2 regions of the Williamsoniiplasma luminosum genome follow, and region 2 is predicted to be linked to the other one. Evidence: riboswitches for the same ligand, from Rfam matches in the RefSeq annotation. Region 2 holds a riboswitch; the other holds the start of a gene.

Region 1 (16,448 bases), 500 kb from region 2:
TTTAATTAAAGAAATGAAAAAAAATGGTTTAGGTAGACCAGCAACATATGCTAATGCTGTTGAAGTAAATCAAAGACGTGGATACACTGAAATTAAGAGTAAATCTAAAATAAGTATTTTACCGTTAGGAAAAAATGTTAATGATTATTTAAAAAATAATTGAAATGATATTATTGCAGTGAATTATACTATTCAATTAGAAAAAGAATTGGATTTGATTTCAAGTGGAAAAATGGACCATAAAATTGTTTTGAAGGATTTTTGAAACAAACTAATGAAGGAAGTGTCTTCAAAAACTATTCAATACAAAGATTGCAAAAAGTGTAAGCAAAAAACTTGAAAGGAAGGTTTAATTTCAAAAAAAGGTTTTGAATATTCTAAGTGTATAAATGAGACTTGTGATCATATCGAATTTGTCCAAGAAACAAATCGAGATTCTAAAATTTGCACAAATTGTAAGGTTGGTTTTTTAAAACTCAACAAAACAAAAACTGGTAAAGATTATGAATATTGTTCTAACAAAGAATGTGAGTATATTAATTGAGATTATGGATTAAAAAAATGTAAAAAATGTAAAGTTGGTGTTGTATTTGAAGGTGTTGCAAAGAATGGCAATAAATATCAAAAATGTAAAAATCAACAATGTGATTTCATAAAATTTTTTGATAAAAAATCAAGCAAGTCTATGAAAGACAATTCTATGAAAGAATTTGTCAAAACATTAGATTGTGAAACTTTAGCTAAAATGATAAAAGAAGACGATAAAAGAAGAGGGTTTAAATAATGAATAAGATTTTAGAAGAAAATGAAAAAATCCTTAAACGAATAAATCAAGAATTTGAAGTTTTTGAAAATATAACTAATGAAAAATTAATAGATTATATCGATGGATTACGATCATCATTTAAATCTTTATTACAACATTTAAATCATAAATACCAAGATTGTGAAGGAACACATGTTTCAATTAAAGTACAAGCATTAACATTTTCATCTTGTTATTATTGCTTACATTTAAATTATTTTTTTGAACAATTGGATGAAATACAAGATTTATTTTCTAATAAATTGTTGTTAATGAATTAATAATCATCAACCAAAAGATTAAAAATGGAACGTTCCTGAAAGGGAACTTTTCTTTTTATACTGCTTTCAAAATGATCAAAATCAAAATTTATAGTTTGATTTAAAAATTAATGGATATAACAATTTAATCGAAAAAATTAAAGAAAAAAATAGATGATTTAAAGTGTAGAAAAAACTACACTTTTTTTGTATTGATGTTTGCTATTTTATTAGAATCATTAAAAACGAAAAAAGAACTATCATCCCATAGTTGTCTCAAAAAAGATTTAAGTTTTATTTTGATCTAATAATTGCATCAATTTTTATGTTTTTAATTATGATTTAATGCAAACAAAAGTTGTATAAAAGCATATTTAAATTCCATTTTATTATGTTTGACATGAAAAAAATTAGCTTTTCAATCAAAAAGTACTGCTTTTTGTGGATAAGTGGATATTTTAGTCAATTTTAACCTTTTCGTTCATGACAAAAGGCTAACAACCTTGCTTTTTTAAGGTTAATAACCTTGTTTTTGTCAAAAAACAACTAACTTAAAGAAGTCGGGTTAGACGTTTTCAAGGAAGTGGTTCCACCAAAAATCCTTTATTTATAAGGCTTTTTGGTTCATTTTGTTAAAAATGGAACCACGTTTTTTGAAAATGGTTCCACCAAAAGTCCTTTATTTATAAGGCTTTTTGGTTCATTTTGTTAAAAATGGAACCACCCCTTACCCTGCTTGTTAATAAATAACAAGAAAAGGGGTTTTAGGGGTGCTTTTCGGTTTTAATGAAATTAAAATGTTTTGATTAACAGGATAATTTGACCCCTAAAAATTTGATGAAGATTGAAAATTAAGATAATTTGAAGAATACGAATTATGAACAATTATTTCAAAATTTCAAAAGCTGTTTTGTTTTTAAAATAATCTAATTTTAATGTTGATTACTTGTGAATTTTTGTAATTAAATCCTTTGTTTCAAAACATATGATTAAATGTAATTGTAAATAAAAAAGTAGTGCGTTATCACTACTTAATTTAAGAAGAGAAGGTGTGACTTTTCTTCTCATTTTAAGTATAGCATCTCTAGCATTACGAATTTATATTTAGTAATGCCTTTTTATTTACTTAAGGAGATTTATGAACAATTCAAAATTAGAAACTACCATTGCTTTTATAAACGAGCAAGGGCTATCAAATTTAAAAAAAGAAATTGAAGATTATGATCAAACTTGATTTAAAACTAGAGACAAAACTCTTTGAAAAAAATCAACAAATCGAAAACGATTTTTAAGAACAAAAGAAGGTACGATATTATTTAGTTTCAGAATATATAAAAATGCAGAAACAAAAAAATGGTTTGCGCCCGTATTAGAAGAATTTGATTTATCTTCCAAAAGTCCAATACCAAATTTTATTAGAAAAGAAATTTTAAATTACATTGATACTTTTGGTAAATACAAAGCTGTAAAAGCTGCAATGAATAAATTGAAAATTACAAACATGACAATTTCAACTTATTATAGAAGTTTGGATCTACACCAAATGGAAATGGAAAAAGCTATCAAGGAGAAACCAAAACTTCAAGATGGTCAATTAGTTTATGTTTTCTTGGATGATGCATATCCAACGGTCAAAAACCAAGATGTGAAAAATATTACAAATAAGAAAGTTCAAAAACAGATTCGAGTAATATCGTTCAATTTAGGAAAAAAAGAAAATTTAGAATCAAAAAAGGAGAGTTTATTAATTTCGAAGCGTGTTGGTTTTATTGCTGGTTATGTTGGTTTTGGACCTACTATTTCAGTTGAAGATACAGTTCAATCTATAAAACAATATGGTAATAACTTTTATGAGAATTTTGATAATGCGCAAATTATTATTGGTGGTGATGGTGATCGAAGTTTTAAAAAAATTGCAAAAGAATTAAATGCCACTTTAATTTTAGATAAATTCCATTCAGTTAAATATTTAAAAGATTTTTTTATACGTGGTAAACAAAAGTACAACCCACAAAACCAAGCAAATTTAAGACACGCAAAGGAATTGCTTTATTTAGGCGAATTTGAATCTCTAATGGCTTTTCTCAAGCTTTTCCCTAATAGAAGCAAGGTTGTTAAGTATTTCACAAATAATAGCGAAGCAGTTGTCAATAATTCATTAGAATATAACTTTGGTGTTTCTGTGGAATCGGAAGTTTGTCGATTAGTTAAAGCTATTTTAGGTTTTGGATCAAAAGCATTGTCTGATTTAGTTTTTATGAATATGATGACAATGCGGGCCTTCAAAATTAATAATGAATATGACTTAAGTGCATAGTTATTAAACTTTTAATTAATCAAAAATAGCAAGACTATTGCTAAATTTTTAATTTGCAAAAAAATATTAGTTTAGATATTTCATTTTGCAAACAGCATGTTATAATTTAATTATCAATAAATCTTTTATAGGTTTCACAATTTTCTTATTCACTCTAAATTTTTCATTTTTTTAATGCTTCTCATCAAAATCTTCAAACCTTGTTTTTTAACATTAAAAATTGATTCTAAAACTTATTTAAATTACTTTTCTCAATAAATTTAGTGTTTTTCGCCAATTTTATTTTGTTTTTTTGATTTTACAAAAAAACAAAAGCAATTAATGGTCATTTTTAATGAAAAAATCCTAATCTATATTGGACGGGGGTAAACTTTATGAAAAACATAATTGCTAGATTAAAATGAAACTGATTAATCATCATCAAATTTTCTAATAAATTGATTAATACCAGAAGATGAAAATTCATTAACAAAAAGAAGATCAAAAAGCAGGAAAATAATCAAATATGAACGAAATAAAGGCTATAATTAATTTGCAAACAAATTCATTTTTGCCAAAATTATTGGAGCTAAAATATAGTCCAGAAATGAAAAGTTTAAGCAATAATAAGAAAATTGAATTTTCTAATCGATTAGCAAAGGAATTAAAACAAATGATAGTTCAAGATTTAAACATCCAAACTAAACCACGAATTAAAAAACCATCTTTACGTGAACAAGTGGAGAAGTTAACTCAAATGGTGATTGAATTACAAGCAGAAAATATTCGCTTGAATCAAAGAATTGTACAGTTAGAAATTGAAAATGCACAGTTGCGTGCTGAAAATGCTGAATTGCGAGCTGAAAATGCACAGTTGCGAGCTGAAAATGCCGAATTACGTGCAGAAGTTGTTCGATTGAATCAAAGAATTGGTGAATTAGAGGTCGAAAATAGAGCGCTTAGAAGTTCTAATCTCTAAGTGTGATTCATCTTGTAAAATTTAAAAAACGTTTCTACTTTAAATTGTAGAAACGTTTTTTTCTTATTTTAAGCATTAAAACTAAATTATTTTTTAAGCAAAATCTGTCAATGATCATTTAATAATTGTTCTTGTGATAAATCACAATTAATTTTATTGTTTTCATTAATTGTGATTTCATATTTTTCATTGTCTTGATTGGAAATTTGATAAGTTCCGTTCATAAATTTTGATTGTGGATATTTAATTCGAATCTCATTATCCTTATTTTCAAATTCAATTTCTAAACAACGTTTTAATTGTTTAGAAATTTTTTGAATTTCGCCTTGATTGACTAATTCTCTAATTTCTTGAGAACTTATAATATTATTACGTTTAAAAACAATGATTTGTTTGGCTGAAAAATATTCGATTAATGTATCAACATTTCCCATTGCTCGAGCACCAAATTTGAAATCTTGACCGACAATCAAAGTATCGGCAAGGAGAATATTTTTTAATCATCGAATAAATTGTTCTTTGCTATAATTCACTAAATAATCATCAACTTTTAACTCAATATACATGTCTGGATTATATTGATTGACTAATTTAATTTTGGTTGTCTGCGAAATTAAATCATGTTTTTCATTTTTCAAAAAATTACCAATTTTTTGATCAAAAGTCACAAAAATAAATGGTTTTTTTTGCTTCATCGCAAGCTGTTTGGCTTTGTTTAAAATTTGTTGATGGTATTTATGAAGACCATCAAAATAACCAATCACCACAATACTGTTTTGTGTTTGGTTTAAATCTTGTAAATTTTGAATCGTCTCTTGGAATATTTTCATTAATTATTTAATCCACCTCTCTTACTTTTATAAATTGGAAATTGATCAATTTCATAAATTGCCACTAATTGCTTTTGATGATTTTCAATAAACACAATTGGATGTGGAATTTCTAAATCTAATTTGACTTTTTTCCCTTGTTCAAAAACAAGGGTATTTTCAAATTTTAAAATGGGTTGTTGTGCAATCTCGATAACTTCTCTTAAAGGAATAATGTCTTGTTCAGTAATTTCATTTACTTGTTTAGCACGACTTAAATCAAAACCACCTGATGCTAATCTTCTCAGTTCTGTCACAAATCCAATGGTGTTTAGTTGTTTGGCAAAATCAAGGGCAAAACTTCTGATGTATGTCCCTTTACTTGCATTGACAATCATCTTAATTTTATCATTTTCAAATTCGATTAATTCGATTGAATTAATCGTGATTGTGCGAGGTTTAATTTCAACATCTTGATTTTGCAAAGCATATTCATAAAGTTTTTTACCATCGACTTTAATCGCAGAATAAATTGGAGGGATTTGATCATAAGTCAAATTTGTAAAGTGTTTAATCGCTGCTTGAACTTGTTCTAAACTAATTGCAAAGGGGGTTTGAGTTTCAATAATTTCACCTTCTGCATCCAATGTTGAAGTGGTTTCAAATAATTTAATTGTGACTTGATAAGTTTTATCTTCATTTAAAAGAAAATCACTAATTTTAGTTCCATTCCCAATCAAAGCAATTAAAACTCCGCTTGCCAATGGATCTAGTGTTCCTGCGTGCCCTATTTTTTTCAGCTTTAATTTACGTTTTAATTGTTGAATAATTTTATTTGAACTAAAATTTAGTTCCTTATCAATAATGATAATTCCATCTTGCATAAATACCTCGTTGTTTCTATTAAAAAAGTCCCATCGGACTTTTTTGATTTATTTTGTGTTAACTTTTTTTAAGATTTCCTCAATGTGATTAGCATTGTCAAGGGAAGTATCATAAACAAAATTTAATTCCGGAATGAACTTCATTTGTAATTTTCCTGCTAATATTTTGCGAATTTGTTTATGATGAATTTCCAATTCTTCAGCAACACTTTCCTTGTTAATACTTGGGTCAAAAGCTAAAAATGAATAGAAAATTTTTGCTATTTCATTGTCTCTTGTTAATCTCACTTCGTGGATTGAAATTGAATTTAGAAACTTGTTGCTAAATTCTCTTGTCAAAATTAAAGTTAATTCACGTAAAATTGTTGACTCCTTACGAGCTGATATCTTGTTAAATCCCATGATGTTTTCCTTCTTTCGTTTATATCTATATTATATATAAATTCTGAGGTTGAGGTTTTTAAGTTGCCTTTTTTTCTTCAACAACATAAGCTTCGATAATATCTTGCTCTTTTAAATCTTTAAAGTTTTTAATGGTTAATCCGCCTTCAGAATCAATTTTCGCTTCTTTGATGTCTTCTTTTCCATGTTTTAAAGATAAGATTTCACCAGTATAAATCACAACTCCACCACGAATGACACGAATTTTTCCATTTCTTGGAATCATTCCATCAATCACGTGAAATCCACCAATTACTCCGATATCTGTATGTCTGAATAAGGCACGGATTTCAGCTTGACCAAGAATTTTTTCTTCCATAATTGGATCAAGCATCCCTTTTGCAGCCGCTTGAAGCTCTTCGATTAATTTATAAATAATATTATGTAAACGAATTTCAACACCATCTTCTTCAGCTTTTTTACGAACTGGAGCTGCTGGACGGACGTTAAATCCATAAACCAATGCTTGTCCTGCTGCTGCTAGGGTAATATCTGAATTTGAAATTGCCCCAACACTGGCACGAATAATGTTGATTCTCACTCCATCAATATTGACTTTGGCCAATGATGATTTCAGAGCTTCAACACTTCCTTGTGTATCGGCTTTAATAATTAAATTAATTAGTTTCATTTCCCCATCATCAATATGAGTTTTGATTGAATCTAATGTAAAAATTTGTTTGTTTGAACGTTCACGTTCAACAAATTGATGAAGCTGTGCTTCAGCAATTGAACGCGCAACTTTTTCATCATTCATGACTAAAAATTTATCTCCAGCATGTGGTACTTCATTTAAACCAATAATTAAAACGGGTTGTGATGGAATCGCTGTTTTTTGTTTTTTACCAACTTCATTTTCCATATCTTTAATCGTTCCATGCGTGGTTCCAGCAATTACGACATCACGTAAATTTAAAGTTCCATGTTGAACAAGAACTGAAGCCACAGGTCCTTTTGATTTATCTAAATGCGCTTCTAAAACCACCCCTGATGCAAATTTATTCGGATTAGATTTGTAATCTTTTAATTCTGCAATCAATAAAATTGTTTCTTGTAATTCTTCTAAACCTTGTTTTTGTTTGGCTGAACCATAAATAAATGGTACATCTCCACCAAAATCTTCAGCTAAGATTCCATGGCGCATTAATTCAGTTTTGACACGTTCAGGATCTGCTCCAGGTTTATCCATTTTGTTAACAAAAACAATAATTGGAACACCAGCTTGTTTTGCATGATCAATTGCTTCTTCAGTTTGAGGCATCACCCCATCATCAGCAGCCACAATCAAAATCACAATATCAGTCACGTTCGCTCCACGACTTCTCATTTCTGTAAAAGCTTCATGCCCTGGTGTATCAATAAAGGTAATTTTTTTACCAGATTTTGAAGTCACCTGGTATGCTCCAATTGCTTGGGTAATTCCTCCAGCTTCGCCAGAAACAACGTTTGAATTATGCATTGAGTCTAACAAAGTAGTTTTCCCATGATCAACGTGACCCATGATTGTTACAACTGGGGGACGAACTTTTAAATCTTCTGGTTTATCAGGGGTTTGAAATTGTTCGAAAATGTTTTCTTTGGTTAAATTTTGTTCTTTTTTAAAGTCAAAACCAAAATGTAATGCCAATTCTCCCATTTGTTCATCACTTAAAGTGGTATTTTGATTCAACATCATTCCTTGTGAAAAGTAATATTTGATAATTTCAGTAATTGGCTTATTAACTTCTTTGGCAAAATCAGACATTGATAAAGGTTTTGTGTAAACAAAAACACCATCAATCAAACCTGTTTCGACCGTTTCTTTTAATTGTTGTTTAATTTGTTTTGTATGTTGTTGGACACGTTTTTTCTGTGCCAATTTATTATTGTTTTTGTGGTTATTGTTGTTATTGTTATTTGCCATTTTTACTCCTTCTCCTTACTTTGTTTAAACAAAGTAATCATGTTTTTGTCTTTAATTCCGATTGCAACAACTTTTTTCATGCCTGTTGCTTGTGATAATTCTTGAATACTAACTACATCAACTCATGTTTCAATATTGTAAAAATTACTTTTATCTAAATATTTCTTTTTTTGTGATTCACCCATGTCTGTAGCTATGATGACTAAATTTACTTGATTGTTTTTTATCGCTTCTAATAATCTAAAACCAAAAATTATTTTTCCCGATCTTCTTGCAAGACCTAGATTATTAATCAACTTAATTTTATTCATTGAACAACTCTAAAAGTTGATTATAAATTGATTCATCAACTTTGGTTTTTAAACTTCTTGATAAACCATTGGTTTTTTTAAGGCTTAAAATTGCTTGTTTATTTTTTTGAATATAAGCTCCTCGACCTGACAAATTTTGTTGATGATCAATCAAAATTTCATTGTTTTTGGTTTTAACAATTCTGATTAAATCATGACGATCAATTAGCGTTTTGGAAAACAAATCTTTTCTTAAATTATTAGTCGTAATACTCATCATAATCTTCTTCGTCTTCATCATCAATTTCATCATCTTCGAATTTATTTTCTAAATCATCAAAAGCTGCAAGATTTTGTTGGATTTCTTCTAATTCTAAAACTGGAGTTGAAAGACCAAAACTTTCATCAATTGCTTCTTCTTGTTTTGTTAATTCATCATATGCTTGAATTTCTTTGATTTCTTCTTGCAATGCCAATAGTTCATCTTCATTAATTAAATTGAAATTATTTTTGAAATTGTCAAAATCTTTGTCATTATTTCTGAAACTGTTGTTGTTGAAATTGTTATTTCTTGATTGGTATTGAGTGTTTGTATGTGCATAATTGTTGAATGGTTGGTACGGTTTTTTTCTTCTAATTGTGCTTTCAATAAATTCTGGACTTGTTAATTCCGCTAAAGTAATATTTCCATTTCAATTAATATCAATTGCAAATTTTTGAGCATCATCATATGAATAAATGTTGACTCTTTTTTTGATTAAGTTCGCAACTAATCTAGCAGCTACACCTTTTTTACCAATTGCTAAAGATAATTGTTCGTTTGGTACAACAACATCAATTTCTTCTGTTCCTTCAATAAAGTTAATTGAAATCACACGGACTGGAGCCATTGCTTCCATGATAAATTTAGTTAAATCTTCATCTCATTTAATCACATCAATGCGTTCGTCTTTTAATGCTTTTCTGACAGCATCAATTCTTGTTGAGTTTTCACCAATCAATGAACCTTTTGCATCAATTGCATCATCATAAGACACAACAGCCACTTTTGCTCTGACCCCTGGTTCACGACTAATTGCTTTAATCGCAATTAGTCGATTTCTAATTTCAGGAACTTCTCTTTCTAATAATTTTTCAAGAAATGCTGGTGCAGTTCTTGAAACTTTAACTTGCGAAATTTTATCTTCTTTGGCAACTTCTTCAACATAAACTTCAATGATTTGATTCACTTCAAATTTTTCTCCAGGGATCACTTTTTGTTTTCACAATGATGCTTGTGTACCATTGATATCTAATAAATATGAGTTTCCTTGTTCGTTCATTCCAGTCACTTTACCTGGTAAAATTGTGTGTTCTAAATTTGCAAATTTATCATAAACATTTGCACGTTCAGCCCCTTTAATTTTTTGTTGTAAAATTTGTCTGACTTGAATCACTGCCAAACGTGAAAACTCTTCATTGAAATGAATTTCTTTTTTAATTGTTTCACCAATTTGGATTGCATTATTTAATTTTTTTGCATCAGCAAAACTAATTTCTAATCAATCATCTTCGACTTCTTCAACAACTTCTAAAATTTGGAACATTTTTAATGTTCCAGCTTGTTCATCAATATCAACAACAATTTTTGCTTCTGTATCAAAAAACCTTTCATGGGCTTTTTGAAATCCTTCTTTAATTCCTATTAATACAACTTCTTTGGCAATGCCTTTTTCCATCGCAATTTCGTTAATTGCACCTAATAGTGCTGCTCCGTTAATCATTTTTTCATCTCCTCTTAAAATTTAACTGCATATCTTACTTGTTGAATCAACTCTCAAGTAAAATCGATTTGCTTTTTTTGTCCTTTAACAAAAAAAGCAATTTTGAATGTTTTGTCTTTTTCATCATAGCTAATAATTGTTCCATCTAAACTTTTAATTTTGTTAATCATTTGATGAAATTCAATATGCACATATTGATCAATTGCTTGAACTAATTCTTTTTCATTTCTAATTGGCTTTTCAATACCAGCACTCGCAACTTCTAATAAATATTGATTATCAATGCCTTTGATGTCATCCATCATCGTTGATAAATCTTCATTCACTAATAACAATATGTCAAAACTTAGTGGTTTATTTGGTTGGGTTTGATCTTCAACTAAAATTTGAATCACATCACTTTCAAAATCTTGGAAATTATTAATTTCATAAACTCTTAAGTTGTGTTGATTTAAAATTTTATTTGCTAAATCTTCAATTTGGTTTTTAAAGCTGGTAAAGTTTTCCATAATCCTCCTGAACGAAACAAGAAAGCAAGCCCGAAGCTTGCTCATGTTTACTAACTTACAATAAAATAATACCATATTTAATCTAAAATGGCATAATAATTTTTATTGTTGATCCAATACATTAATCAAATCTTTAAATCCAAGAAATTTAGATATATTGAAAAATAAATGTCCCAATAATTTTTGTCGAAGTCGCTTTCGCCGTCACTCTAGTTTCGGTGTTTCAAGCTCATCGAGGTCATGCAATATCGATATCATCACTTGTCACACCAACATTTGGAAGTGCTTGATTAATTGCTTCTAAAAGAAGTCTTCTTATCGTGAAATCATTACCATCAATGTTGATAATTGTCGTCCCAAGATCACTCAGATCTTTTTTAGCAACACTAATTTTGAATTCATCTGTAATCAAGGTTGAACCTTCTTTGGCTTTAACTGTAATAATTTCATCTCCAGCAGTGGTTGCAATCCCGGTTTCAGAAATTGGTCCGGTGATCACAAAATCATTTACCGTTGCTCTTGGTGAGACAGTTTGAATTTTTCTTAAAATTGCTTCTCCAATATTATCACCAACAAAAACATCAGTGATCGAAAGAGTGCTAATTGTAATTCTGGCCGGTAAAACAGTAATCGTGAATGAATCTTTAATTAAAGCAGAATCCTCAATTGCACTAACTGTTATCTCACTTCCGGCAGTGGTTAAGCTATTCAAATTACTGATTGTGTAATCAGTTCCTTCTGCAACTTCCTCAGCATAGACTTGAATATTTTCTTGAATATATGTTTTGACATAATCTTCTTCATCATCAGTGTAAACAATCAATTCAATTTCTTGAATTGATACTTTTTCAACAGTGATTGAAAAAGTATCTTTAATTTTTGTTGAATTAGCTGTTGCTTCAACTGTAATTATTTGTCTAGAAATGGTTACATCAGCTAAATTTGTGATTATATAATCAATATCTTTTTCAATCCCGGGGGCAATTTTGTCCATTTCAGTTTGAATATAATCTTCAACCATTTCTTGTTCTTCTCCAACCAAAATTGCCAATTCAATATTTTCAATTGAGGCTTTTTCAACAGTCATTGAAAAAGCACCTTGAATCAATATTGAATCAGGATTTGCTTCAACTCTAATTGTCTTGATTCCAACTGATGTTGCAATTCCATTTACATAATTGGCCCCGGAAATTGTGAAATCATCACTTGTTACATCCGGAACTATTTCTTGAATTTTTGTTAAAACAAGTTGATCAATGTTTTGCCCAACAATCACATCGTCAATTGTGATTGTTGAAATATTTGTTTTTGCAGGTAAAACATTAATTGTAAATGAATTCTTTAAAAAATTTGAAGTAGAAATAGCCTTAACTTCAATAGTTCCAGCATTTTCAGTCATTTGTTTAATGATTTGATAATCAATATCTTTTTTTGCTTCAATAGAAAAATAAGTTGAAATTTCAGTTTGAATTTTTGTTTCTAATTCAGTTTCATAAGTATCAAAATATAAATCTTTAATATCTGCTAAAGAAATATCTTCTTTTGAAACTTCAAAAGAAAACTCATTGGAAATCAATTCCGATGCGCTTGTTGCCCCCACTGTAAAAAGGACTTTGTCTGCATCAACAGTTTTTGTAATGGTATAGTCTTTATCCTTGACAACACCGGGTCTTACTTTTAAAATTTCAGTTTGAATTTTGTTATAAATTGCTTCTAAAGTATTGTTGACAAATACAACGTTACGAATTTGAATATCACTAATACTTTTTCTTTCAATTCTTCTTTTGATATTTTCTATTGCATTAATTGGTTTTGTAGTTTGGATTTTGGTTTTTTGACATGAAACAGTCATCACTATTGGTGATGCTGTTGCAATGATTGCTAATAATTTTAATAATTTTTTCATTATCCTTTTTCTTTTGTTTTCTCTCTTTTTGAACAAAATTATTAAAACTATATCATTTCTTTTAAACTAAAATGAATTAATTGGCATTTTTGTAAAAATAACTCGAAATTAATTCCTTATATTTGTTAAGAATTTGAAAAAACAAGATGTAAAAAAGCAATTCCACACTATAAAACAAGTGTGGATTTGCTTTTTTAAAATCGAAATTAAGCTTTGATTTTACTTTTGAAATTTACTCAAATTTTCTTATAGTTTGATTTGGTAAATGTAGTTTTAATCCCTAAAATATCTTCCTGAAGATTGAATTTTAATTTTTGTTCACCACGATTTTCATAAATTGGTCTGGCAAAAAACATCAACGTTCAACCAATTACCATAATTATTGGCCCAAAACCGAAAATAAGCACAAAATATTGATTTAATAAACTTAATTTACCTAGTCCTAGATTATAAATAATGTATTTATAAATGTAATTTTCCCCTCAATATTCGCTTGGAATTTTACCTGGTGGAACTGGTTTTAATGGATCACTGCCAGCTGGTAAATGCGACATGTTTCACATCATCACAAAAGTTAAAAGTAATAAGGCAAATATGGCAGATCTTTTCATTGATTTCCAAGTTAGACGCGCACCTGTGAAATCATATAAATAAATATATAAGTAACTGAAAAGAATTCCTAAATGTCCAAAATAGTAATTGTAATAACGATAATGATCAAAACCATAATCTTTAGCAGTTCCAACAATCCCGCCAGCAATTGCTAAAACCGGACCAATCATTACCAAGGGCATAAAAAGATCAATTTGAATTTTTGTTGGAATCAACATTAAAACAATTGATGATCATGCAAGAATATGACATAGTTCTCAATCTCATGTGATATTTTGAAAAATTGTAATAAAAATTTGATTCCCCAACATTCACCCAGCAAGAATAATTCTGACTCAGTAGGTTTTTGCAGTTTTGGCTCAAAATTTGCGAAAAATAAATAAGGTGCTAATAATTAGAATGCTCGCTATCACCCCAACGATGTATTCAGCTATATGGTTCATAGTAAAATTTCCTTTTTGAAATCAATCTTTGTGTTTAATCTTTTCTAAATAGATTACATATTTTTTTACTATTTTATTTCAATAAAATCAACTGCTTTTATAGTTTTATTTTTAAAAAGTTATTCATTCCAAACAAAACATATCTTAAAACCATGACTTTTAAATTGGTTTTAAAAATTTATTTTTTATAAATTTTTTTATTTTGCCAAATAAACTTTTTTTAATTAAAAATGTGAGAAAATCACTTTGAAATAAAAACAGAAAAGTAATGCTAAGGGAATTTGGTTCAATGCCAAAACTGTACCAGCAACTGTAAAAGGGATCAATTATCCAGGCCATTGGGCAACCGAGAAGGCGATAATTGAGATGAACTTGAGTCAGGAGACCTATTATCTTTTCAAAATTATTCTTTTTCCTGGTCAGAAAAAGTTGGTTAAAAATCTTTTTCCAAATATGACCACGATTTTTTTAAAAAAATCGTGTTTTTATTTCAAAAACTAATAATTGAAATCAAGAAAATTAGAAATTATCTAATGCTTTTTAGTGACTCTAAAAAGCAAATAAATTTTTAAACCCTAATAAATTTTCTTGAAAATCAATTGTTAAATACACAAGAAAGGAAAAGAGATTTTATATGACAAATAACAAATACAAAACAAATGAAAAAAATAAATATTATCAAGAATCAGTGTCTCCACTCGAATATGCTTTAAATGGTTTTAATGGCAATATTCGTTCAATTAATTGAAATGTGATCAATGACAACAAAGATTTGGAGGTGTGAAATCGGATTACCCAAAATTTTTGATTGCCTGAAAAAATTCCAGTGTCCAATGATTTACCTTCATGAAAAACCCTAACCCCAGATTGACAACAATTAATTACCAGAACTTTTACTGGTTTAACGTTGCTTGACACTGTTCAAGCAACAATTGGAGACACAAGTCAAATGCCAAGTTCTTTGACCGATCATGAACAAATTATTTATACTAATTTTGCTTTTATGGTTGGGGTTCATGCCCGAAGTTATGGAACCATTTTTTCTACTTTATGTTCAAGTGAACAAATCGAAGAAGCTCACACATGAGTGATTAATTGTGAAAGTTTGCAAAAGCGTGCCAAAGCCTTAATTCCATATTATGTTGGTGAAGATCCGTTGAAATCAAAGGTCGCAGCAGCTTTAATGCCAGGATTTTTACTGTACGGGGGATTTTATTTACCGTTTTATTTATCAGCAAGAGCAAAATTACCAAATACTTCTGATATTGTGCGTTTAATTTTACGTGATAAAGTGATTCACAACTATTATAGTGGTTATAAGTATCAACAAAAATTACAAAAATTATCACTTGAAAAACAACAAGCAATGAAAACATTTGTTTTTGATTTAATGTATGAATTGATTGAGTTAGAAAAAGAGTATTTATATGAATTATATGATGGGTTTGAGATTGCTGAAGATGCGATTAAATTCAGCATTTATAATGCTGGTAAATTTTTGCAAAATTTAGGTTATGATTCACCTTTTTCTGAAACTGAAACAACAATCAAATCTGAAATTTTTGCTCAATTATCTGCTCGAGCTGATGAAAATCATGATTTCTTTTCAGGGAATGGTTCGAGTTATGTGATGGGTGTGAGTGAAGAAACTGAAGATGCAGATTGGGAATTTTAATTATGCACAAAGATATTATCAAAATAAATAATGCTGACATTATTAAACCAATTGGTGAAATTTGTGTGGTCTATTTTTCATCAACTTCCAACAATACTCATAAATTTATTCAAAAATTGGGGTTTACCAATTTTAGAATTCCGACTGAAATTGATCAAACAATTTCAGTCAATCAAGATTATGTTTTATTTTCTCCAACTTATAGTGGGGGTGGAGAATTCACAAGTGGAGCTGTGCCAAAACAAGTTATCAATTTTTTAAATAAAAAAGAAAATAGAGAATCTTGTCGTGGTGTCATTGCTTCAGGAAACACCAATTTTGGTGACACATTTGCGATTGCTGGACCAATCCTTTCTAAAAAATTAAATGTTCCATTGCTCTATCAATTTGAACTTTTAGGAACCACAAAAGATGTTGAACAAATTCAAAAGATTTTAATTAATTTTTGAAACCAAGAACCAGAAAAAAAGAGAATAAATTAAAATGAAAACAAAAAATAACTCATTATTTGAAAATGATGAATACATTACTTTAAATGCTAAATCCAAACTTTTTTCCAATAATCAAGCCAATTATCATTTGGATCGCCAAGCAGCAATTTTATATAAAGAAAAGCACATCAAACCTAATACAATGCAATTTGATAGCTTTGAAAAACGCATAGAGTTTTTGGTTGCTAACCAATATTATGACCAAGAATTAATTGCTAAATATTCAATTCAAGATTTAGCAAAATTAACTGCTTATGCTTTAAGTTTTAATCATCAATTTCCAAGCTTTATGGGAATACTAAAATTTTATAATGCTTATGCACTCAAAACATTTGATAACAAATATTTTTTAGAAGACTATGAAGATCGGGTTGTGATGAAT
Region 2 (16,448 bases):
TCAAATCAGGTGCTGAAATTACAATTGAAGCAACTGGGGTCGATGCTGAAGAAGCAATCGTAGGTATCAAAGCAGCGATGATTGCTAACGGAGTTATCAGCGGATAAACGAACAACTAAATAGTTGTTTTTTTATTTATGTTAAAATATTAAGAGAATATTTTAAAAGAGGTTTGAGATAAAATGGATAGAAAATCAGTTTGAGAAAAAATATCAATTCCAAGCTCTGAAACCAATACCAAATACCCATTTTATTTTAATTTATACAATTACAAAACTAATGGAATAATTTTTGTTATCACGGGTTTAATTTTGCCTTTGATTTCATTGATCATGTTCAGATTTATTGGTGGTATGTCAACTCCAGCAATTGATGAAAAAACTAATGCACAACTAGTAACTTATAATTTTTTAGTTTCGTTTGCTTCAACAATTATTGGTTTGGTTTTTCTTTTAATCAAAGATAAAGCACTATTTTTTAAATCTGGATTGTTTATTTTCTATGGTTTCCAATTATTTGTCCCACTTATTGGAGTGCTTTTGAGTACTTTTGTATCACTTATCAATTTTGGGTCAGAATGGAAAAACATTATTTTTCTTTGGTTTCAAATTATTGCTGAAATCATCGTTGCGATTGTCGCTTTGTATTGAACGACTGATTTAAAAACAAGAATTATTAGCACATTTAAAAAAGACTGATTAAAAATCTTGATCGTAATTTTGGTCGGAATTGGTTTGATGATTGGAATCGGGCAGTTGTATGGTTTTTTAGTTAAAGGAACAGCATTAGGTGAAGATTCGCAAAACCAATCAGAGTTGATTGGGTTAATTAATAATGAAAATCCGACTATTAGAATCACTTATATCATTTCTTTATTTGTGCTAACAATTTTAATCGCCCCATTGGTGGAAGAAATGGCGATGAGACATGCTGTTTATGTTGGGTGTGGAAATAGAACCATTGCTTTATTTGTCAGTGCTTTAATGTTTGGAATGATTCATGTTAATTCTGGAGACGTCGAACATATTCTAAGTTATGTTTTATCGGGATTAGTTTTTTCAACCATTTTTAGTGTTTGTCGAGGGAATGTTACATATACTTGATTGACACATGCTGGATATAATGCTTTCGCTTTTGTTCTGCTATTTATAAACTAGGAGGTCTAAAAATGACAAAATTTGAAATTCAAAAAAATGATCAAAATCAAACCATTTTTAAATTTTTGAAGAAAACTTTTTCTTCAACACCACTATCTGTAATTCATAAATGATTCAGAAAAAGTGATATCAAAATTAATGGTAAAAAAATTAAAGATCCACAAATCATTTTAAAATTAAATGATCTTGTTGAAGTTTATGATTCTAATAAACCAATCGTTCGAGATAATTTTAAAATGGTTGAAAATTTAGATTTAGAGATAGTTTATGAAGATGAAAATATTTTAATCATCAACAAAGAAGCTAACGTTGAAATGCATTCACCAATCAACGAATCATTAGATGATATGGTCAAAACATATTGTTTTAACCAAGGGATTTATGATCCGCAAAAAGAAAATTCATTTGTTGTTTCACATGTTCACAGACTTGATAAATTGACCTCAGGATTGGTGATTTATGCGAAGAACAAAATGTCACTTGACATTTTGTTAAAAGCGTTTAAGGATCATGAATTAATTGATAAGTATTATTTAATCAAAGTTCGCAAGCAACATTGAACTGGCGATTTTGAAGCTAAAGGGTGAATTGATTATGATCCCAAAATGCAAAAATCTTTTTACAGTGAAACAGAAAAAGATTTTTATAAAACCGCAGAAACACGTTTTAGATTAATCGAAACTAATGAAGATAGTTTATTGATTGAAGGGCATTTAATCACTGGAAGAAAACACCAAATTAGAGCAACTTTAGAATATTACAACTTACCAATCATTAATGATTTTAGGTATGGTGGTGAAAAAATTAATAATGAAAAAATGATTTATTTACGAGCCTATAAAATTGTTTTTGGTAAATTACCAAACGAATTAGAATATTTAAGCGATAAGGTAATTGAATTAAATATATAATAAAACAATAAAAAAGTAAGGAGGTTAAAATGAATAAACATAGCGGATTTCAAAGTGTGATGAATGCAATGGTTGGAGCGATCATGTCCATTGTTGGAGCAGTCATCCAATTTTTAATGATTTACTGAATTTTGAAAGCTTATGGATCATCTGTCAATGGGTTTATCAGAATTTCGACCGCCTTATCTTTAGCTGTTGGAAGCACTGAAGGAGCATTGGGAATTGCAACCGTTGTTTTGCTGATGAAACCGATGGCAAATTCTGATTGAATTACAGCCAATGAAATCATTTCAACTTCCAAAACAAAATATCGCCAATCAATTTGAATCGGGATTGTAATCATCACCGCAATTTCATTTTTATACCCTTTAGAAATGGCAATTTTGCCCAGTTTAATGAATGGAACACCAATCGAAATGCCTGAAATTATTGCCATTTCACAACAAGGTGGAAAAGCTATTTCAGTGCCAATTAGTGTTTGAGAAATGGTTGGAATTATTTTTATTTTAGGATTTAAACAACTCGTATCAACTTGTTTTTTTGGTATCTATGAAAATATTATTATGGCCGATCAAAAATCGGGCACCAAAAAAATCATCATTCTATTTACCGATATTTTAGTCTATGGAGCGTTCTTTTTAATTTTAAATAAAGCGATTGATAGTCAGGAATTTATTCATCCGATCATCCCACTGATTGTGCTAATTGTTTATGGTCCAATTCGGGGATTTATGATGAAATTATACGTCAAAAGATATTACACCTGAATCAAATACTATCCTGATTTTAACAACTATGCATTAGTCAATTCGACCAATAAAATGTTTTGATCTAATCTAGGTCAAGACGTTTTAATCAATGCTGATTTAATCATTTTATTTATTGTTTTAGGGTCATCAGGATTTAAAATTTCTTCATCATTATCACTTTATTTATTGATTGCATTTAATTTAAGAATTATCTTAACAAGTTTGATTCTTGGGTTTAGAGAATATTTCACGTCCGTTTTATCAAAAAACGGACGGTTAGAATGAGAATCATATTCTAAATATGAATTGTATACAATGGTTGTGGCTGCAACAGCCTTTATTTTCATGTCGATGGTTTCACCATACATTGTTACTGGTTTATACGGGCAAATTATTTTTGATGACTTCGCATCAAGGGATATTTCAGCATTAGCGGGCCAAGTACAAGTGGTCGCCCAAGCCGAAAAACAAGCTGTTGAATTTATTTTTACCAGTCCGATTTTTTCAGGAATATATGGGGGCACCATTGCCCTGATCATCTTGATGCAAGGTCAAATTTCGTTGATTCAAGCAAAGGGCAAATTTGGGGAAGTGGCAAAATCCGTCAACATTATAGCGGTATCATTTTTGATCACTGAAGCTGTAATAACATTTTTAATTGCAACACTTTTGAAGGAAAATAATACTCTATATATTATCAATACATTAAAAGCTTTTTATATAATTAAGTTGTTTTTCATGTCGGTGAATTATATGTATCTGTGACAATATACATGACGATTTGTCACATATAATTCAACATTTAAATATGTTATTTCCAATTTCTTGTGTTTAATTTTCCCAATTGTCGTTTCTATTTTGATTAATATTTTGGTTATTTTACCAAGATATCCATTGGTGCTATTTAATGCTGAAAATGTTTTCAAAAATTCAGTTACATTTGCCAAATTATTACAAATTTTCATGTTCGCAATGATTATCACTCTTGGTTCTTCGCTAGTGTTACCGATTATTTTAAGACCAAAAGTAGGACTATTTATGTTGTTATCTTTACCAATTTTAAAACAAATCAATAATGCTTCAAAAGAAAGAACCAAATTAAAAAGATATGAAGGAGCAGAAATTAATAATATTGATTTGTTTGCAGAACAAAAAGAAAACGTAGCACAAGAACCAGAAAAAGCCAAAAATAATAAAAATTCGAATTCTAAAAATAGTCCACTTTTCGAACAATATAATTCTTTTGAAAAGCCAAAAATTTATAAGATTAAGAGTAAATCTAAATAGTTTTTTTCATGGATTTTTCCAAGAAAAAAACTCATAATTGATATAATTGATAGTAGAAAGATAACACAAGATGGAACAAATAAAAAAGCACTTAGAACAGTTGAAAAAAAAGTTAAATCAATGATCAAAAGAGTATTATACTTTAGATTCTCCAACTGTGGATGATCTAGAATATGATTTGGTCATGCAAGAACTGAAAAAAATTGAAAATGAACATCCTGAATTAATCACTAATGATTCACCAACTCAAAAAGTTGGTCACACAATTAGTGATAAATTTGAAAAAGTTGCACACAAAATTCCAATGTTATCACTGGCTGATGTTTTCAGTTGAGAAGAAGTTGAAAATTTTAATAATCAAATTGCTAAGCAAACCAAAACCTTAAATAATGCTTATTATGCAGAATTGAAAATTGACGGCTTGTCAATTTCTTTAAATTATGAAAATGGAAAACTAATCACAGCAACAACTAGAGGTGATGGTGTGGTTGGTGAAAATGTGATTAATAATGTTAAAACAATTAAATCAATTCCTTGAACCATTCCTGATCAAAATCATATTGAGGTCAGAGGTGAAATTTTCTTTTTGAAAAAAGAATTTGAAAAAATTAATAATGAAAAACTTTTAAATCAGGAACCACTTTTTGCTAACCCGAGAAATGCAGCTGCCGGAACTATTAGACAACTTGATTCAAGTATTGTTGCTAGTCGTAATCTTGATGCTTTTTTATATTACTATTTTTCATGAAATGATAATAAAAAAATTCACACCCAACAAGATGCCTTGTTAGAAATAGAAAAGCAAGGACTAAAAGTTAATAAAGAAGGTAGATTGTGTAACAATCTCGAAGAATTAAAAGCTTATATTGATGAATATACAAACAAAAGAGATGATTTGGACTATGAAATTGATGGAATAGTGATAAAATTAAATGACTTTAATTTATATGATAAAATAGGTTACACAGCCAAAACACCAAAATGGGCAATTGCGTATAAATTTCCAGCTGAAATTAAGGAAACAAAATTGTTAGATATTTTTCCATCAGTTGGTAGAACTGGGAAAATTACTTATAATGCAAAAGTGGAATCTGTCCAATTAGCCGGGACGAAAGTCACGGCCGCGACACTTAACAATGCAGAATGAATTGAAACAAAAGATTTACGAGTTGGGGCAACTGTGAAAATTAAAAAAGCCGGAGACATTATTCCTGGAATTATTTCGGTTGTAAAAAATAGTGATTACCAAAAATTAGAAAAATGAAGCAAAGCTGAGTTTTGCCCTGCTTGCAAAACTAAATTAGAAAAAACCGATAATGAAGTTGATCAGTTTTGTGTGAATTTTTCTTGTCCGGCACAAATTCTTAGATCACTTGAACATTTTGCTTCACGTGGTGCGATGAACATTGTTGGGTTAGGATCATCAACCTTAAATAAATTTTTTGAAGAAAAAATTATTTGTTCAATTGATGATATTTATAAAATTGAAAAGCATAAAGCAGAGATTATCAACTTTGAAAAGATGGGTGGAAAAAGTTACGAAAACTTAATCCAATCAATTGAAGATTCAAAAAATAGATCTTTTGAAAAAGTGTTATTTGGTTTAGGGATTAGGCATGTTGGATCAAAAATTGCCAAAGTTTTAGCAAAGACTTTTGGCAATATCGAAAACTTAAAAAATGCTGATTTTGAAACGCTATCAACTATTGATTCAATTGGTGAAGTTTTGGCTCAATCAATCATAAACTGGTTTACGATTGAAGAAAATATTAGACTCATTAACGAACTAAAAGAAGATGGTGTGAACTTTAATTATTTAGGTGAAAAAACAAAAACCAATCCCTTGATCACGGGAAAAACTTTCGTGATTACAGGAACGTTATCAAAATCAAGAGATTCATTTAAACAATTGATTGAGTTAAATGGTGGAAAGATAAGTGATAGTGTTTCATCAAAAACCAATTTTGTTTTAGTTGGTGATAATGCAGGATCAAAAGCAGAAAAAGCAACAAAATTAAAAATTAAAATAATCAATGAACAAGAATTTGATCAAATGATAGGAGAATATGAAAATGAAGAATAAACATGACTTAAATGAGGACTATATAAAAGAACTTGCAAATGATATTATGCTTGAATTAAATGAAGAAGAGATTGAGATGATAGCTTCAATTGATGATTTGATTAAAGAAAAATTTGCCAAGGTTTTAAACATCAACACTGATGGAATTAGTGCGATGCACTACCCATTAGAAAATGCACATACATTTTTACGTGAAGATTCAGAATCTAGAAATATTGATCAAAAAATTGTCTTAGATAATGCACCACAAACAATTGATGACTTTGTTGTGATTACAAAGGTGGTGAAATAATGAATTATAAAAATTTAAGCATAAGAGAATTGCATGAACTTTTAAGAACCAAAAAAATCACCGCTCTTGATTTGACCAAGCAAGTGATTGAAGAAATGCAAAAAGATGATCAACCAAATTTTTTGATCACTTTACCAACAGATGATATGCTGAGATATGCTCAGTATTTGGATCAAAATTTTGATCCAAATAATCTTTTATATGGAATACCGTATGTAGCAAAAGATAATTTTTCAACCAAAAATATTAGAACAACTGCAGGGTCTAAAATTCTATCTAATTACATTCCAAATTTTAATGCGACAATTGTTGAATTGTTAAACCAAAATCAAGCAATGATGGCAGGTAAAGTAACGTTGGATGAATTAGGAATGGGTGGAACCGGATTGCATTCAGCATATGGAGAAATTTCAAATCCGTATGATCAAAAAAGACAAATCGGTGGTTCTTCATCTGGTTCTGTTTATGCTGTTGCCAAGGGTCTTGTTCCATTTTCGTTAGGAACAGATACTGGTGATTCAATTCGAAAACCCGCAAGTTATGTGGGGATTGTTGGTTTTAAACCAACATATGGAGCTATCTCTCGTTATGGAGTGATTCCTTATGCACCAAGTTTAGATCATGCTGGATTTTTCACAAGAAATGTTGATGATATGGCTTTGATCGCAGATGTGACTTTCAAAAAAGATGACAAAGATTTTACTTCATTCGAAACTCGTGATCAAGATTTTTTAAAGGACATTAATGACTTAAAACCAACCACTAAATTTGCTTATTTAAAAGAAGTTCAAGAACATTTGCCTGAAAAAATCAAACGCAAATATGAACAGTTATTTAATAAGTTAAAAGCAAAAGGATATGAGGTAAATGAAGTCAGTTTTGATCTTGATTTATTGAACACGATTAATCCTGTGTATATGATGATTTCTTATCCTGAAGCAATTTCATCACATGCAAACCTTTCAGGAATGGGATTTGGGATGAGAGCTGAAGGTGAAAATTATGCTCAAATTATGATTAATTCTCGTTCAAAATATCTTGGTGAAATTGTTAAACGTCGATTTGTAATTGGTTCATTAAATTTAAAACAAGAAAATCAAGACCTCTATTTCTTAAAAGCTAAACGTGTGCGAAGATTAATCGCCAATGCTTTAAATGATATTTTAGCAAGTGATGATATTTTGATTCTGCCACCATCATTTCAACCAGCTCCCTTAATTGAAACAGCTTTAGAAGATGACGAAAAAGCTGATTCAGATTTCTTACATGACATTTTAGTGATGGGAAATTTTGCCGGGATTCCTTCAATCACAATTCCTTTTACAACAGAAGAAGCGATGCCGATTGGAATTAACTTAAATGCTGGAGTTTATCAAGATAAAAAACTTTTGCAAGCAGCAAAAGTTTTAGAAGATATTATTGGAATTAAAGATAGAATTGTGGGGGATAAAAAATATGATTAATAATTTTGAAATTATCATTGGAATTGAAAACCATGTTGAATTAAAAACGAACAGTAAAATGTTTTCTTCTGCCCAAGTTGGTTTTGGAGCAACTCCAAATACAATGATCAATGAAGTTGATTTAGGTTATCCTGGAGCAATGCCGACCGTTAATAAAAGAGGGATTGAATTAGCAATCTTAGCTGTTAATGCTTTAAAAATGAAATTGGATCCATTAGTAAAATTTGATCGTAAAAATTATTTTTATCCAGATTTAGTTAAAGGTTTTCAAATTACCCAACAATATTGCCCAATTGGAAGTGAAGGAATTTTAGAAATCGAAGTTCATGGAATTAAAAAAAATATTGAAATCGAAAGATTGCACATTGAAGAAGATACAGCCAAACAAATTCATAAAGGTGATTTAACATTTATTGATTACAATCGTAGTGGCATTGGTTTGGTCGAAATTGTGACCAAACCAGTGATAAGAAGTGCTGATGAAGCAATGGAATATGTAAATAATTTAAGAGAAATCTTACTATTTTTAGGGATTAGTGATGTCAAAATGTATGAAGGATCATTACGTTGTGATGTCAACATTTCACTTCGTCCATTTGGGACTACAACCTTTTCAAATAAAGTTGAAATTAAAAATTTAAATTCAATTGCTAACATTAAAAAAGCAATTGAATTTGAAGTTGAACGCCAACAAGAAATTTTATTAAAAAATGGAATTGTTGAACAAGAAACCCGAAGATTTGATGAAACCACTCAACAAACAGTGCAAATGAGAGCTAAAGCTGGGGCAATTGACTATAAATATTTTACCGAACCAAACATTGCTCCAATTCAACTTGATCAAAAATGAATTGATCAAGTGATTGCCAATTCTCCAGAACTACCAAGTGTTAAAAGAAAAAAATTTGTGGAACAATTGGGTTTAGAAGTTCATGATATGAATATTATTTTATCAAGTTTAGAACTAACAAATTTTTTTGAAGCAACGATTAAGTTAACCAATGATGCGAATAAAGTTGTGAAGTTTTTAATTACTGATATTCTTTCTGAATTAAATAAAAATAATTTAACAATTGATCAAATTAAATTAACACCTAAAAATTTAGCAAGTCTAGTTAATCATTTAAATGATGGAATTATTTCATCAAAACATGTTAAAACTATTTTCCCAATTATTATGAATGAAGATATTAAAACTGTTGATCAAATAATTGAGGAAAATAATTTGAAATTAATTAGTGATCCAATTATTATTCAAGATTTATTAGAACCTATTTTACAAGCTAACCAAGAATTGTTGAAACAATTCAATGAACGACCAGAACGTGTTTTAAAAACAATCATGGGACTATTGATGAAAGAAACTCAAGGCAATGTTCATCCAGATATCGCCAACGATATTTTGTTGAAACATTTAAAAAACTAAAAATAGCGCCAAACACTAGCAAACTAACTTCGGTTATTTTGCTAGTGTTTTTTTAAAAATTTCAGCATAAACATGATTAATAGATGTTTTGAGAATAAAATATTACTATAAAATATGAAATTTAATCAAAAAATTTATTGGAGGTGGAAATAATATGTTAGTTGCTATTACAACTCTTTATTCTTGTTTAACATTGCTTTGTATTCTTTGCACAATTACATAACACAAGTATACAGAGTAATAAAACAAAAAGCGATTTTCAATATGTTCAAAGATCAAATTGATTTTAATGAATTTCCTTTATATTTGAAAACCGAAAAACTTAAATCACTAATGTACTACGCTATTTTTATATTTATTGCTTGATTAATTTTTATAATATTTGCTTGTTGAGTAATTCTTGGAACTAAGTTAACGAAAAAAAGAAATAACAATCTTTTTTGCTATAAGTATTAGTCTTTTAGTTTTTCACGTATTGGTTAGTCTATGGTTTTGATGAAGAAACAACACTTTAATTTGATCAAAAAATAAGCTATATTCTAATAATGATTTAGAATCAACAAACAAATTTGCTCAAGAAAATTTTAATTTAGATGTTACTTCTAATCAACTAAACATAATTTCTGTAAAAAATTCACATTGGTTAATGATATATTCGTTTTGTGTACCATTAATTGCTTGAATTATTCCTTCAACTTTTGTAAAAATTAAAGTTGATCTGTTTGAAGGTAAATTAAATTCCGACTTAAAAAAATGTCAAAAAAAACTTATGAAGTTATCAATCAAAAACAAGCCAATAAAGGAAATTGAGATATTTCTTATCTATTTAAGAAATGTTGGTAATTTTATTTGATGAATGGAAAAACTTCATATTAATAACATTGTTATAAATGAAAAACAAGTTCATTTATATGAATTAAAAAACGCGGCAATTCAAAACTTTTTCCATTATAAAAACTCAGTTCAACTACCAAAATAAATTAATTTTAAAAATTCTCCTATCACTTGGAGAATTTTTACATATTTGATTAAATACAATATTTTTAAATCTTTATCAAATTTTTCATTTTTAAAATTAACTTGAAAAAAATGTGAGAAAATAATAAGGCAATAAAAACAGAAAAGTAATGTTAAGGGAATTTGGTTAAATGCCAAAACTGTACCAGCAACTGTAAAAGGGATCAATTATCCAGGCCATTGGGAAACCGAGAAGGCGATAATTGAGATGAACTTGAGTCAGGAGACCTATTATCTTTCTACAATTATTCTTTTTCCTGGTCAGAAAAAGTTGGTTAAATTTTCTTTTTCCAAACACGACCACGATTTATTTAAATCGTGTTTTTATTCCAAAAATTTAGAGTAAGATGTTTGCTCTCAAATCTAACAATCAAATTAATTTGATTGTTACTTTATTATCTCGAAAGGAGAATTAAAAAAATGATCAATTATAAATTCACAACAATTAGAATTGTTTTCATCGCGATTTACACAGCTTTAATTTATAGTTTGCAAGTTGCGTTATCGTTTTTACCGAATGTTGAATTAGTCACATTTCTCTTTTTAATTGGGGCTTTATTCATGCCGCTTTGAGCCATTTTAACAGTTGCAATTTGTTTTAATGTTCTTGAATTTGTGACTTATGGTTTTGGTGATTGAGTTGTTTTTTATATGATCATTTGACCGATTTTTGTCCTATTGATTAATTTAGTTTTCAAAAAAGCAATTTTAAAACATTGATGAATCGGAGTCATTATTATGACTGTTTTTGGTTTTGCTTTCGGAACACTAAACACCGGTGTTTGAATGATGTTTTATGGTGTAAGTGGGGCAATGGCATATTGAATTGCTGGCTTTAGTTTTGATTTAATTCATGGTGTTGCCAACATGTTGATTGGTGTTGCTTTAATCATTCCTGTGATGAAAGTGATGAAAAGTTACATCCCTAAAATTTTTGTGAATAAAACCAATATAAAAATAGAAACGAAGGGTTTAGAAGATGGAAAACCAACAACCTCAACAAGCACAAGAACCTCAACAACCTCAACAAAACAACAAGAAATTTAAAATCACCATCATTGTCATGGCAGTGATGCTTGTGATTGCTTTTGCTTTATCAGCATTTGCCTTTATTCAATACAGTAATTTAAAATCACAATTAAGAACTCGTGATGTGCATTTAGTGATGAAAAGTTATACCAAACATCCCGAATGGGGTCCAACACAAATCAAAGAAAACGAAAAAGGATATTTAAATTTTGATAAAACATTGGATGTTTCTTGATTTGGGAAAACAGCTTATGAATATTTAGATGCTAATAGAGAAGAGTTAAAAATGACTTTTAAAGTCTATCCAGGTATGGGTGGAATGTTAATGGGAATTAATGGTTTGAATGGAGATTCAAAGAATTTTTGATCACTAAACAAAGACACCGGTTTGGCTGATATTTATTTAGTTGATTTTCTAAGAATTGATTTTACATACACACCAATTAAGTAATGATTCAAAAAAATAATCCAATGGATTATTTTTTTCTTGTATCTTCTAAAGTGATTGTTGGATGCCCATCAAGAATTGAACCAGCTTTTAATGTAACAGTTGGTTCTTGCATTTCGCCTTGAATTTTTAAAGCCAATTCGTTAATCACAACTGGTTTGGCAAGAATAACAACAATATCATCAAATTTTAAAATTGTATAATCATCAGGAATCAAAATTTTTCCTTTACGTTTAATTTGAATAATAATAAAATCTTTTGAAGCTGAAACTCCTGCTTCTTGCAAGGTTTTTCCAACCACATCTTCAGATTTGACAAATAAACTTGTTGAAATATATTCATCATCAATTGATTGAACTTCAATGTCTGCATCAATATCAAAAGTTGCACGAGTCGCAACAATTTTTCCAGCAATTGTATCTGGAGTAATAATTTGATTTTCATTTAAACCTAGTGCTTGCAGCACACGTTTGTGTTTGTCATCTCGAGCTTTAACAAATATTTTTTTAACTTTTAAATCAACTAAATTTAAGACAGTCATCAATGATGATTCAATATTTGAACCCATAGCGACAATCACTCCATCATATTGAGCAATCCCTTGTTTTGCTAGGTTAATTTTATTCGTTGAATCCAAAACAATCGTATCAACTGTATCAAAACCAGATATCGCTTTTTCTAATTTTTCCGCATCACTGTCCAACATTGTCACTGTTTGTTTTTTATCAATTAAAGTTGAAAGAACAGAAATTCCAAAGTTAGAAGCACCAATGATGGCAAAATTTTTTTTCTTGATCATATAAACCTCTTTTATTTCTAAATCAATTATACCAAATCTCAAAATATTATATAATTAGTTATATCTATTTTAAGAAAGGGGATAACTTTTGAAACCACCTAAATCTCCACGTAAAAAAATAACCAAAAAAATAAATCATAAACTTTACAAAATCAATGAAGCAGAAAAAGAAATTTTGCATGATGATAAAAGAAGAAGAAATGAATTATTATTTAGAAAATTAAAAAAAGCATGACCATTATCTAAAATTTCTGGACGTATTTTTTTAATTTATTTTTTGGTTGTCTTGCTTGGTGGTTTTCTATTAACTATTCCTGGTGTGCTTTCTGAAACGGGAGCTGCCTATAATTGAAATTTTTTACTTGGAGTGTTCACAGCTTCTTCCGCATTTTCTGATACTGGAATTAACATTTTGAATGTTTCAGCAGATTATTCATTTTGAGGTCAATTAATAACTTTGATTTTGATTGAAGCTGGGGGAATTGGAATTTTGACTTTTAAAATTGTTCTGTTTTTAGCAATTCATCGTAAAATTTCTTTAAATGACACAATCATTGCTAAAACAGAACGTGGTTCATCAACCACATCTTCAACAATTGAATTGATTCGTGATGGTTTTATTTGATTAACCATCGTGCAATTAATGGGAGCCTTTGTGCTATTTTTTGGTTTCTTTTTTGAACCACCAGCAATGGATATCCCTGGAATTCAAACCATTAATCCGCATCATAATTTTTCAACATCATTATGATTTGCAATTTATCATTCAACATCTGCTGTGAATAATGCTGGTTTTGACATTGTCTCAAATGGTTCATTACAACCATACAACGTTGCTGGTCATCATTCATATTTAATTCAAATTGTTTTCTTATCAGAGTGAGTAATTGGGGGATTGGGTTACCCAACATTCCATGATATTAGAAGAAAAATCAAAGCCAGAAAACAAGGTCAAACTGTTCCATTTAGTTTGTTTACAAAGTTAAATTTTTGTATCTATTCAATCCTTTTTGTTATGGGACCATTAATGGTTTTTGCAAGTGAATTTGCCAACCAAGAAACATCATTGATTTTCCATCCAACAATTGATGGGCTGACAAATGGAGAAGTTGATCCAACTGTTTTTAGACCTTGATGAGAATCAATGATGAATATTATTTTCAACACCACCGCATCACGTAATGCCGGTTTTTCAACAATTCCGATCAATGATTTTAATGCTGGTTCAAAAACCATTTTATCAGTCTTAATGTTTATTGGTTCGGCCCCATCATCAACTGCTGGAGGAATTCGAACAACAACATTTGCAATTTTATTATTAGCAACTTGAGCTGTTGTTCGAAACAATAACAAAACCACAGCCTTTAAAAAAACAATTCCAGAAGCAACTGTTAAAAGAGCATTTGCTGTTTTGTTTTTATCAATTGTGATTGTTTCATTAGCTGTGATCATGATTTTTATTGATTCGTGAGACACGTTAAGAGAATATGGTTCTTATGGTCCGGGAAGTGTTGGAAATGCAACGATTATTGAAATTCTGACACTGGTATCATCCGCCTTTGGAACCGTCGGAATGAACCCGTTTGATACGAATCAGATGCTGTACGGGTTAGGTTCGTTTTCAAAAATTGTTGTGATTGTTGTGATGTTTTTAGGACAATTAGGGATTTCAAACACCTTATTGGTTTTTGTTAAACCTTCTCAAAAGAAAGGGTACGGATATCTTGATGAAGATGTCGTAATTGGTTAAGTAATATGATGCAAATTTTAGATGGCAAAAAAATCGCCCAAGAACGCAGAGCAATTTTGAAAACCAAAATTGCTCAAAATGTTAAAAAAAATCAAAGAGCTCCAAAACTGGTTGTGGTTTTGATTGGTGATGATGAACCTAGTTTAATTTATGTTAAACATAAATTAGTAGCAGCCAATGATGTTGGAATCGAAGCTGAATTATTACGCTTTGATGCTGAAGTAAGTACTAAAACTATTTATGATCAAATCCAAAAAATTAATCATGATGATCATGTTGATGGGGTCCTTTTACAATTACCAATTCCTAAAAAATTTAACGAAGAAGACTATTTACAAGCAATTGATCCATCAAAAGATGTAGATGGCTTTCATTATCAAAATCAAGGTAAAATGTTGCAAGGACATGAGACAATTTTTCCTTCAACCCCCCTTGGAATTATCACCTTATTAAATGCCTATGATGTCGAAATTAAAGGCAAAAATATCACCGTCATTGGTACTTCAAATATTGTTGGTAAACCATTGTCAGTCATGCTTTCAAATTTGGGGGCGACAGTGACAATGTGCAATATTAACACCCAAAAAATTAGTGATCATACACTCAAAGCGGATTTGATCATTTCAGCAACTGGTCAAAAATTTATTATCAAAGCTGAAATGGTTAAAAAAGGTGCTGTGGTTGTTGATGTTGGAATTATCAGAGATAAAAAAACCAATAAATTAGTTGGTGATGTTGATTTTGTCAATGTTGCCAAAAAAGCGAAATTAATCACTCCCGTGCCTGGTGGGGTGGGACCCATGACAATTGTGACATTATTGGAAAATACATATAAACTTTATTTAAAACATATAAAATAAAGATATATGATATTTTTTTGCTAAAATAGCTCAACGGTAGAGTGACTGACTCGTAATTAGTAGATGCAAGTTCAATTCTTGTTTTTAGCACCAAGAAAAAAACCAAAATAAAGGATTTACAATAATAAAAACTTATGTTATTATTTTAAGGTCTTAAAAAGATACACAATTAAAATGGCTTTTTAGCTCAGTTGGTAGAGCAACCGGCTGTTAACCGGTTTGTCACAGGTTCAAGTCCTGTAAAAGCCGCCATTTTATTGGCCTGTTGGTGAAGCGGTTAACACACACGGTTTTCATCCGTGGATACACGGGTTCGAGCCCCGTACAGGCTACCATTATTGGAGTATTAGCTCAGTTGGGAGAGCCCCTGCCTTACAAGCAGGTTGTCGGCGGTTCGAGCCCGTCATACTCCACCATTTTTTTATTTATGCTGACTTAGCTCAGTTGGTAGAGCAACTGACTTGTAATCAGTAGGTCGTAGGTTCGACTCCTATAGTCAGCACCATTTAAAAAGTAAATTCAACCACTCATTAATGAGTGGTTTTTACTTTGTATTTTTATAAAGTAAAAGGTTATTGAATTCTGTTTAAAATAAAAAACTAAATTCTTGTGATTTTTGATCACTTAAGAATTTAGTTTTTTTGCTTTTAAATGTATAAGATAAAAAGTTCTCCCCCAAATGCGACTGTTTTTTGGGTTCAATTATTTGGTGTCACTTTAATGATCAGTGTATATTTGCCATTTTCTTGTTCTTTTAAAGCGAATTTATATTGATTTTGTAAATCCCATTTAAAGTTATGTTGTCTAATTAAAGTTCCGGCTTTACTGCGATCAATTGCTGGTATTTGTTTGAATTGGGTTTGATACAACATTCCATCAAGGGCATTTTCAACTTTGTAATCTTCAATGATGATTCGTGCTTCTAATGTTGCACGATTTTTTTGAAGAATTTGTTCTCCGTTCATTGCTGGTGTGTCGGTTGGTAGAAATTGTCTTACAATTTGTTCTTGACCATTTCTTAAGATTCCGTCAGTTTGTTCTCTCATTTTTTCAGCTTCAGCTTGTGCTTGTTCTTGACCAAAAATAAGCGCTCTTTGAATCATATCGTCTATCGTTACTTTGGAAATATCGATTGCATCAACAGCATCTCCTTTAAGATTTTTGGTAATTATTTGTT

The links. A riboswitch is a leader RNA that binds a small molecule or an ion and turns the genes downstream of it on or off. The one in region 2 is predicted to bind cobalamin.
Region 1: another riboswitch for cobalamin. It lies ahead of nrdF (class 1b ribonucleoside-diphosphate reductase subunit beta); the one in region 2 lies ahead of ELUMI_RS00195 (hypothetical protein).

What each region holds. Positions count from the first base shown of each region.
Region 1 covers NZ_CP024963.1:566,602-583,049, reverse strand. The annotation lists gene ELUMI_RS02500 (type IA DNA topoisomerase) at 1-784, shown strand, start outside; gene ELUMI_RS02495 (hypothetical protein) at 784-1,086, shown strand; gene ELUMI_RS02490 (Mbov_0401 family ICE element transposase-like protein) at 2,204-3,382, shown strand; gene ELUMI_RS02485 (hypothetical protein) at 3,888-4,340, shown strand; gene ELUMI_RS02480 (nucleotidyl transferase family protein) at 4,427-5,170, opposite strand; gene truB (tRNA pseudouridine(55) synthase TruB) at 5,170-6,033, opposite strand; gene rbfA (30S ribosome-binding factor RbfA) at 6,082-6,435, opposite strand; gene infB (translation initiation factor IF-2) at 6,494-8,377, opposite strand; gene ELUMI_RS02460 (L7Ae/L30e/S12e/Gadd45 family ribosomal protein) at 8,380-8,688, opposite strand; gene ELUMI_RS02455 (YlxR family protein) at 8,681-8,944, opposite strand; gene nusA (transcription termination factor NusA) at 8,928-10,430, opposite strand; gene rimP (ribosome maturation factor RimP) at 10,445-10,939, opposite strand; gene ELUMI_RS02440 (hypothetical protein) at 11,088-12,845, opposite strand; gene ELUMI_RS02435 (TMEM164 family acyltransferase) at 13,052-13,900, opposite strand; cobalamin riboswitch at 14,125-14,308, shown strand; gene nrdF (class 1b ribonucleoside-diphosphate reductase subunit beta) at 14,535-15,575, shown strand; gene nrdI (class Ib ribonucleoside-diphosphate reductase assembly flavoprotein NrdI) at 15,578-16,057, shown strand; gene nrdE (class 1b ribonucleoside-diphosphate reductase subunit alpha) at 16,059-16,448, shown strand, end outside.
Region 2 covers NZ_CP024963.1:31,029-47,476, reverse strand. The annotation lists gene ELUMI_RS00240 (HPr family phosphocarrier protein) at 1-107, shown strand, start outside; gene ELUMI_RS00235 (CPBP family intramembrane glutamic endopeptidase) at 183-1,157, shown strand; gene ELUMI_RS00230 (pseudouridine synthase) at 1,169-2,068, shown strand; gene ELUMI_RS00225 (hypothetical protein) at 2,098-4,104, shown strand; gene ligA (NAD-dependent DNA ligase LigA) at 4,175-6,187, shown strand; gene ELUMI_RS00215 (Asp-tRNA(Asn)/Glu-tRNA(Gln) amidotransferase subunit GatC) at 6,177-6,479, shown strand; gene ELUMI_RS00210 (amidase family protein) at 6,479-7,942, shown strand; gene gatB (Asp-tRNA(Asn)/Glu-tRNA(Gln) amidotransferase subunit GatB) at 7,938-9,368, shown strand; gene ELUMI_RS04560 (hypothetical protein) at 10,015-10,347, shown strand; cobalamin riboswitch at 10,477-10,635, shown strand; gene ELUMI_RS00195 (hypothetical protein) at 10,806-11,432, shown strand; gene ELUMI_RS00190 (hypothetical protein) at 11,365-11,865, shown strand; gene ELUMI_RS00185 (potassium channel family protein) at 11,891-12,661, opposite strand; gene ELUMI_RS00180 (potassium transporter TrkG) at 12,750-14,411, shown strand; gene ELUMI_RS00175 (tetrahydrofolate dehydrogenase/cyclohydrolase catalytic domain-containing protein) at 14,420-15,271, shown strand; tRNA gene ELUMI_RS00170 (tRNA-Thr) at 15,291-15,364, shown strand; tRNA gene ELUMI_RS00165 (tRNA-Asn) at 15,448-15,523, shown strand; tRNA gene ELUMI_RS00160 (tRNA-Glu) at 15,531-15,606, shown strand; tRNA gene ELUMI_RS00155 (tRNA-Val) at 15,612-15,687, shown strand; tRNA gene ELUMI_RS00150 (tRNA-Thr) at 15,701-15,776, shown strand; gene ELUMI_RS00145 (DUF1700 domain-containing protein) at 15,919-16,448, opposite strand, start outside.